Regions from separate parts of the Paenibacillus azoreducens genome, predicted to be linked through region 1. Evidence: riboswitches for the same ligand, from Rfam matches in the RefSeq annotation. Region 1 holds a riboswitch; the other holds the start of a gene.
The links. A riboswitch is a leader RNA that binds a small molecule or an ion and turns the genes downstream of it on or off. The one in region 1 is predicted to bind magnesium.
Positions count from the first base shown of each region.

Region 2: linked by a shared signal. The riboswitch ahead of L6442_RS16800 (MgtC/SapB family protein) and the one ahead of mgtA (magnesium-translocating P-type ATPase) in region 1 are both predicted to bind magnesium.

Region 1 is NZ_AP025343.1:4,151,275-4,156,059, forward strand. It holds gene L6442_RS18310 (stalk domain-containing protein) at 8-1,537, shown strand; M-box (ykoK) riboswitch at 1,695-1,868, shown strand; gene mgtA (magnesium-translocating P-type ATPase) at 2,257-4,785, shown strand, end outside.
Region 2 is NZ_AP025343.1:3,821,859-3,826,643, forward strand. It holds gene L6442_RS16790 (MerR family transcriptional regulator) at 1-433, opposite strand, end outside; gene L6442_RS16795 (magnesium transporter) at 552-932, opposite strand; gene L6442_RS16800 (MgtC/SapB family protein) at 966-1,676, opposite strand; M-box (ykoK) riboswitch at 1,756-1,923, opposite strand; M-box (ykoK) riboswitch at 2,080-2,253, shown strand; gene mgtA (magnesium-translocating P-type ATPase) at 2,613-4,785, shown strand, end outside.

The DNA.
Region 1 (4,785 bases):
CTTGGACATGCACAAATATTATAATTCTTCTACAGCTATTAGACATCGCTCAGCTGCGGTTTTGATTGCCGGTTTGGCAATATTTGCAGGAGGAACTTCCTTATCCGCAGCAGGTGCTCTGCCTGTTAATGATGTTTTTTCCACTACTTCTGCAGATTCTTCCGTTACTTCTTCGGGATCGGCAGCATCCGCTTCCATTCGTCAATCCACTGCCGGAACCGCATTTATTCAAGTAACAGCCGGCACTTACTATTCTGTCGGATTGAGGGCAGACGGAAGCGTATGGACATGGGGACGCAACCTCCTTGGTGAACTTGGCCTGCCGGATGCAGCAGTCGCAAGCATAAGCGCCCCTGTACGATTGAACCATCTCACAGACATTGTATCGATTGCAACCAGCGGCTCCGGTTACCAGCTTGCGGTGAAGCAAGACGGAACCGTGTGGGAATGGGGAAAAAAATCTGATAGTTCTACAGAAACGCAAACCCCCCGCCAAATTCCCGCTTTAACGGATGTTTCCCAGGTTTCGGCTATGGGGAGCGTTAACTATGCCTTGAAACGTGATGGTACAGTATGGGCATGGACACGAAATCAAGAAACATACGAGCCCGGCACGCCGGTGAGAGTGCAAGGATTAGCGAAGATTACAAGCATCAGTGTCGCTGATAATAAGGTTTATGCTCTTGATTCGGCAGGTGTTCTCTGGATTTTTTCCAATAAATTCGAAGATAACAAGTTGAAATTATCACCTCCTGCCCGACTTGCCGGCATTCCGGCATTTAAACAGATCTCCACTGCCTCTAACGGTCAAATGTATGGAATTGATGCCGCCGGAACGGCCTGGAAATGCACACTCGACATGTCTTCATCGGTCTTGAAACTATCTGCCAAACCTTCCAAAATATTTCCAGAACTAAAGGTAAAGCAAATCCAGGCTGCGGACGGCTATGCCGTACTGCTTACCACACGGGGCGATGTATGGACATATGGGAAGAAACCTGCAGGTAAGGAAGGGAAAGTTAACGGCTTGAGAGGAATCAACTCCATTGCCGCCGGAGAATACCACAGCTTGGCGATTGATTCCACCGGGCAAGTGTGGGGCTGGGGAGGGAATAAATGGTATGAGGTCGGCGTGCCACAAAACAAAACCGATGGGATGGTGTATTTACCCGAAAAGGTCAGAACGCCGGTTACAGTAAAAGTCAACGGCAATTTGCTCGTTTCCTCTTTTCCCGCCATCATGGATAAGAATCTAGTCAGCATACCGGTTAAAGACATTGCAAAAGCGCTTGATGCCGATCTTGTAGTCACCTCTTCCGCATACGGAAGCACGTATTGTCTCAAATATAAGCAAGTCACTGTGGCTTTCAAGTCATCACAAACTGAAGCTGAAATGAATGGAAGGAGTATTACTTTGCCCATGCCTGTTTACACGGAGAACGGTGCAACTATGATCCCCGCTTCCCTGCTCAAAGAAATGGGCTTTGACGTAAAATGGGATTCCACGCGCTCCGAACTGAACATTCAAAGCCGATAAGCATGATACTGCAAAATATCAACGAATATCCCCGGTACGTTCCCAATTCGTCCGGCATATATTGAAAATGGGTAGTAAGACATGGCAAGCTTTCCGAAATAAATGCAATTTACACTTGACAAGATTCAAAATTAGGATTAAGCTTGCGAAGTAATTTAATAGTCCTCGTTAGGTGAGGCTCCTATATAAACACAGGCCACTGCCCAGAAATATCGAAAGATGCCCATGGGTAGAACAGGGATTGCCGGATTAAGGCTTTTCATAAAGTGGCTAAGAGATGAAAGCATCTCTTTACGTTGTATAGTGCCAAAACTCGACCAGGGGGAAAACGTCAATGTTTTTTGTGTGCGCGTTTATTCGATCCCTCCAGGTCTTTCGGGGGGATTTTTTAGTTGTAATCATAAAGGGGGGAACATGTTCAATGGATAGTGGACCGAGTCATAGTATATTTTCGAAAAATCTGATTCCTGTAACTATACAGAGAGAGCGCCGTATGCTTTCGCTCATGCATGTTCCCCATACTTTCGATTCTAGCCTACCAATCGGGCTGTATTTAAGTATGCTTATTTGACATGCCCGCCCTTTGCCTACGGTTCGGACGAAACGCTCTCTCTGGTTGCGGGGAGAGCGTTTTTTGCGTCCACTTCACTTCACTTTAATGCAAAATGAATCAGGCAGCTATCACAAGTGAAGTTTTGCCGAACCGGGAGGTATTACCCATGATGAAACCTAAAAAAAACATTGAAAAATTCAACAAAGAAATCGCCGAACGTCTGATCCAGGCATCGATCACATTCGAGGAAGATCTGATGGATGATCTGGCCTCAAGCCCGGAAGGACTGAGCGAAACGGAAGCAAAAAAGAGACTGCTCCAGCACGGCAAAAACGAAATCGCCCACGAAAAAACGCCGGCCTGGTATATCCAGCTTCTTTCCAGCTTCAAAAATCCGTTTATTCTTATTTTGCTGTCGCTTGCGGTTTTCTCATATGTCGTCGATCATGATATTGAAGCCGTATCGATTATCTCAACCATGGTTGCCGTCAGCACCATCATCACATTTACGCAAGAGTATCGCTCGGCCCGGACCGCCGAGAAGCTCAAAGCGATGGTCAAAGCAACGGCGACGGTAAGCCGCCGCAATCCCAATGGGATCACGGAAAAAAAGGAAATCGATATGGAACTGCTCGTGCCCGGCGATATCATCCATCTGTCTGCGGGAGACATGGTTCCGGCAGACATGCGCCTCATATCCTCTAAGGATCTTCATGTTGGGGAATCGGCATTAACCGGAGAAGCCATGCCCGTAGAAAAAATGGACACATTGCCGCGCGGGATCCAGCAAATGAGCCGGAGACGTTTGCATACGAAACCTGCCAATGCGCTTGAACTGAGCAACGTATGTTATATGGGAACCAACATCATCAGCGGGTCGGCTACGGGTGTAGCTCTTTCGACCGGAGCAAATACCTACTTCGGATCGATGGCCAGCACGCTCCTCTCCAAACCGCCATTGACCAGCTTCGACAAGGGCGTTAAGAGCATTACGTTTCTGCTGATCCGTTTCATGCTGATCATGGTTCCAATCATCTTCTTGATCAACGGCTTCACCAAGGGGGATTGGTGGGACGCCCTGCTCTTCGGTCTTTCCGTTGCCGTTGGTCTTACGCCGGAAATGCTGCCGGTTATCGTCGCCGGCAATCTCGCCAAAGGCGCAGCCAGCATGGCCCGTGACAAAGTGGTGGTCAAACGTCTTAGCGCCATTCAAAACTTAGGGGCAATGGATATTTTATGTACAGACAAAACCGGAACATTAACACAGGACAAAATCGTGCTGCATAAAAGCTTCGATATTCATGGCCGTGATCATGAACGTGCTTTGACTCTGGCTTATTTGAACAGCTTCTATCAAACAGGACTAAAAAACCTGCTGGATGTCGCCGTTTTGGAACAAGCCGCTTCTTCGGATACGCTGCGCAGGGCCGATAAAAAGTACAGCAAGATCGATGAAATTCCGTTCGATTTCAACCGGCGCCGAATGTCCGTCATCCTGAAGCAGCAGGATGGCTCACATTTGCTTATCTGCAAAGGCGCCATCGAAGAAATGATCAGCATCTGCTCCCATGTCGAGGATAACGGACAAATCGCACCCATGACATCTGATATTTCGGAAGAAGCCTTGGGTCTAGTGAACAAAATGAATGCGGACGGTCTACGCGTCATCGCTGTCGCCGTGAAGCAGTTGACGGATCACCAAGATCATTACGGCGTCTCGGATGAACAAGATCTTGTGCTTGCCGGTTATATCGGTTTTCTCGACCCGCCAAAAGATACGGCCAAGGAAGCCATCCGCGCATTAAAGGAAATTGGCGTAAACGTTAAAATCATAACGGGTGATAATGCGGCAGTTACCTTGAAAGTGTGCAGGGATGTCGGCATAAGCGCCAATCAGATGATACTTGGAAACGACATCGAAGCGTTAAGCGATAAGCAGCTGGCCGATGCGGCCGAGAGATTCCACGTCTTCGCCAAAGTGAACCCGATGCAAAAAGCGAGAATCGTCCGCGCGCTTAAGAGCAATGGCCATACGGTCGGATTTATGGGCGACGGCATCAATGACGCGATTTCGCTCAAAGAAGCCGATGTTGGCATTTCCGTTGACACGGCGGTGGATATTTCCAAGGAATCCGCGGATATCATTTTGCTCGAGAAGAGTTTGATGGTACTCGAAAAAGGCGTTATGGAAGGCCGCAAGATTTTCGGCAACATGATCAAATATATCAAAATGACGGCAAGTTCGAATTTCGGCAATATGTTCAGCGTGCTCGTCGCCAGCGCTTTTCTCCCTTTTCTGCCTATGCTTTCGATTCATCTGCTCATTCAGAACCTGCTGTATGATATTTCACAGCTTTCGATTCCATGGGACCGGATGGATAAAGAATATCTAAGCACGCCGAAAAAATGGGACGCCAGATCCGTCCGCCGCTTTATGCTGTTCATCGGGCCAATCAGCTCGATTTTCGATATCGCTACTTTCGCCTTGATGTGGTATATTTTCTCGGCCAATTCCATGGATTCACAGGGGCTGTTCCAGTCAGGCTGGTTTATTGAAGGATTGCTGTCACAGACGCTGATCGTTCACATGATTCGCACGGAGAAAATTCCGTTTATTCAAAGCACGGCCAGCACCCCTGTCGTTATGCTGACCAGTCTGATTATGGCAATCGGCATCTGCATCCCGTTCTCGCCG
Region 2 (4,785 bases), 330 kb from region 1:
TCATCATCTGACGCATATATAGAATATTCATTGGCTGGATCTCAACAAGTTGTACTTCTATATCGCCAAGGTATGACATAATGGGTATGCCCTTCTCTAGATTTAAAATATCATTACTCATTTGTTTTAGAGTATATTCAAAAGCATTTAGCTTTTCCTGTATCTCCCTTCTTTTGCGATTAAGGACAATACCAAGCTTCTCTTCTGACTGATCGTCTTCCCATTCCATAATGGTTTTGATTTCTTCCAGGGAAAAATGATAGGATTTCAAACGGTTGATGAAGAGCATCTTTTTTAGCTGCCTGATGGAATAATATCTATAACCGTTTTCAGGGTTTATTTCATCAGGATTAATCAATCCAATCTCAGCATAATAGCGAAGCGTTTTTGTAGATACTCCGCATATCTTTGAGAATTCTCCAATCGATAGCAAAAGGTCACCTCCATTCTTCATATTTTTAGGGACTAGTGCTCTAATCACTTTATTCAATATCAACCGTACACCTTGCCCTTAGGGCAAAGTCAACTGCAAAAAATATGGATTCCTGCGGTTAAAGAAAGGCGTCTTTTTCCATGCGAGTGAGGAAAAAATCGGCTTCCTTGTGCGTGAGCAGACCGAAAAAATCAGCCGCATCATCAGATGGCAGCTCATTTAGCATATCTATCGCATATTTCCGGTCGAGCTCAACGATAATCTTTTTCTGCATATCCGGATTCAGCTCGCTGAATATTTCACTAAACTCGGTTGGATGTAAAAAAGAATAAATTCGTAAACGTCTGTTATCATCCAAACTCAGAAAAAATTCCGTCTGATCCGTCGGATGCAGATTCAAAAAATCTTTGCGGAAAACCTCTTTATCTCCTTCTCTTAATGCTTGCAGCATATAGTAGGTATACTCTTCTTTATATTCGTATTGATTCAGTTTGATCATCTTCCAACTCTCCTTTAGTTATTTCGTTTCGGTTTATAACTGTTCAACCTCTACGCTTTGTACATGATCGATTTTTTTGATGTAATAATAGATTTCCGTTGTGTATTGGGTGTCAGGTACAGAAAGCGTCAAATCAATAAGCTGGCAGTTCGTATCGAGATCTTTTAACTTCATATACCGAATTTTGTATTCGCCTTTTTTGGTTTCTTCGTTTTGCCCTTTGCGTTCAATCATTTTAATCAATTCGGTCATTCTATAATTCCGCTCAACCACAATCTTAAGCGCCACATCATGCCGGCTGAGGTTCTCAGGTCCAAAGAATCTAATCAGCAGAGGAATAACATTCACTGCCACAATGAGAAGAGTAACTCCGAATATGGCTTCCGCGTAAAACCCAGCTCCGATCGTAATTCCAAGTGCCGATGCTGACCATATCAGAGCTGCGGAAGTTAATCCGGAAATAACCTCATTGCTTCTTCGCAGAATGACTCCTGCTCCGATGAACCCGACTCCGCTTACAATCTGCGCTGCCAAACGCATCGGATCCATATTCGGATGGTTGGCGCCGGCAAATTTCCCGAATGCCTCGATCGATACAATCGTGATTAAACAGCTGGCAATGCAAATGACCATGCTCGGTCGCATTCCAAGCTGTTTCTGTTTAATTTGTCTGTCTACCCCAATAAGCAGTCCAAATAATAAAGCCAAAGTAAGCTTCAACATCATTTCAAATTCCAGGACCATTTGTATCCCTCCCTGCCACACGTTTCAAAGCACAAAAAAAGCACCCTCAACAAATAGGGTGCACTGAAAACAACAATAACGGTGACCTCCATTCGTTGAGTTTTAGCACTGCATGGCATAGGAACTTATGTCCAGCTACATTAAAAACCACCTTATGTCGATGGTTTCTGTTGACCCATTGGCGTCTGTCGACGTTTCTGGGCAGCAGCATTTCTCCATGCAGGAGCCTCACCTAACGAGGTTCATATTCAATTACCAACTCATCATAGTGACAAAAATCCCCTTTGTCAATAAGCAATTTTTTTATTTTAACGGCTGTTGCTGCTAACCATTTCGTCAATGGTGCAATCCATTTTCCTCTTGACAAAGCCAAAAACAAGACATAAGATGGCAGAGGAATTGAATATGTCCTCGTTAGGTGAGGCTCCTATATAAACATAGGCCACTGCCCAGAAATATCGAAAGATGCCCATGGGTTGAACAGGGATTGCCGGATTAAGGCTTTTCATAATGTGGCTAAGGGAATCATTATTCTCTTTACGTTATATAGTGCCAAAACTCGACTAGGGGGAAACGAAGTTTTTTTCGTGCGCTTTTTTGTCCCTCTAGGAGAACTAGAGGGATTTTTTATTTTGTAAAGGGGGGAATTACATTATGGACGGTAGTCCGAGTTATCGATCGTGTCAAAATAATCAAGACCTAATTCAGAGGGAGAACCGAAACTTCTTCACTCTCCAATCTTGTCCATACTTTACTTCCCAAAAAAAGAAACCAAGCGGAGGTTTATTTAAGTATGCGCATTTGATCTGTGAGTGAAAAGAAAACAGTTCAGCACGCTCTCTCTGGCTAACAGGGAGAGCTTTTTTTGTGCCTTGAACTGAATGAAATCGTGAAAGCAGGTTTTAATTTTGAACCTGTGTTAAGGAGGATGGACAAATGAAAACATCAACAAAAGATAAAGAAAAAGTGACACAAGAAATCGCTGAGCGTCTCATTCAAGCATCCGTAACCCCGGAAGAGAATGTGATGAAGGATTTAAAGACCAGCCCTCAAGGTCTTAGCGAAAACGAAGCAAAGAAAAGGCTTGAAAAACACGGAAAAAATCAAATTGCCCATGATAAACCGCCGGCTTGGTACATTCAACTGCTCTCCTGCTTCAAAAATCCGTTCATACTGATCTTGCTTTTTTTAGCCGGATTCTCCTACTTTATGGACGATGATATCGAAGCGGTTGTCATCATTACGACCATGGTTACCATCAGCGTTATGATCACGTTCACACAAGAATTCCGTTCGGCACGAACGGCGGAAAAACTCAAGGCGATGGTTAAAACAACGTCAACCGTAAGCCGTCAATCGGAGCAAAAAGAAATCGACATGGAACTTCTGGTACCGGGAGATATCATCCACCTCTCAGCCGGTGACATGGTTCCAGCTGATGCAAGAATCATCTCATCGAAGGACTTGCATGTTGGAGAATCGGCTCTCACAGGAGAAGCGATGCCCGTTGAGAAAATGGACACTCTTCCTCGCGGCGTATTGGATTTGGCAGGCGCGAAGCAGAATAAACCAATAAATGCCCTGGAACTAAACAATATGTGTTATATGGGTACAAACGTTATCAGCGGTTCAGCTACAGCGGTCGTCGTTTCCACCGGAGCCGATACGTATTTCGGTTCGATGGCTAGTACGCTCATTGGGAACCCCCCTCTTACCAGCTTTGACAAAGGAGTCAAGAGCATAACTTTCGTATTGATCCGCTTCATGCTCATCATGGTTCCGATTATTTTCCTAGTTAATGGATTTACGAAGGGAGATTGGTGGGAAGCCCTTCTATTCGGTTTATCGGTCGCTGTCGGTCTGACGCCGGAAATGCTGCCTGTGGTTGTAGCCGGAAATCTGGCTAAAGGTGCGGCGACCATGGCCCGAAACAAGGTTGTCGTCAAACGCCTGAATGCCATTCAGAACTTTGGAGCCATGGATATTTTATGTACGGATAAAACCGGAACCTTGACTCAGGATAAAATCATTTTGGAAAAACATCTTAATGTTCAAGGCAAAGAAGACAACAAGGTGCTGGAATATGCGTATTTGAACAGTTATCACCAGACCGGGCTCAAAAACCTGTTGGATGTGGCCGTACTGGAGTATGCCGACCTGAACCACGTCTCAGGAGTTGAGACAAAGTATACGAAAATAGATGAGATTCCTTTTGATTTCAACCGCAGACGAATGTCTGTCGTTCTTGAAAAAATAGGTAATGGCCATACACTGATTTGCAAAGGAGCCATGGAAGAGGTTCTCGGCATCTGTTCACATGTGTCTGTCAACGGACGTATCATCCCCCTTACGGCGGATTACACCGAAAAAGTCCAACTCCTTGTCAACCATTTGAACAACGACGGCTTGCGCGTTCTTGCGGTTGCCATCAAAGAAACGGAAGCCCGGGATGAAGCTTACGGTGTGAAAGATGAACATGATCTTATCCTTGTCGGGTATCTTGCTTTTCTAGACCCTCCTAAGGAAACCGCAAAAATGGCGATCCGGGCGCTGAAGGAAAACGGCGTCGACATCAAGGTCATTACAGGCGATAACGCTGCGGTTACCCGTAAAGTATGCAAGGATGTCGGGATTAAGGTTAATGATATTTTACTTGGCAGTTCCATTGATGCTTTAACAGATGAACAATTGGCTGAAATTGCGGAAAAAACGACGGTTTTTGCAAAAGTCAATCCGCTGCAAAAAGCAAGAATCGTTAAAGTGCTGAAGACTAAGGGACATACCGTTGGTTTTATGGGTGATGGAATCAATGATGCGGTTTCCTTGAAAGAGGCGGATGTCGGCATATCCGTTGATACAGCCGTGGATATTGCTAAGGAGTCGGCTGACATTATTCTTTTGGAAAAGAGCCTGATGGTCTTGGAACAAGGCGTCGTTCAGGGGCGCATCACGTTCGGCAATATGATTAAATACATCAAAATGACCGCAAGTTCCAACTTTGGCAATGTATTTAGCGTATTGATCGCAAGCGCGTTTATTCCGTTCCTTCCCATGCTTCCGATTCATCTGCTCATTCAAAATCTGTTTTACGATATTTCGCAGCTCTCCA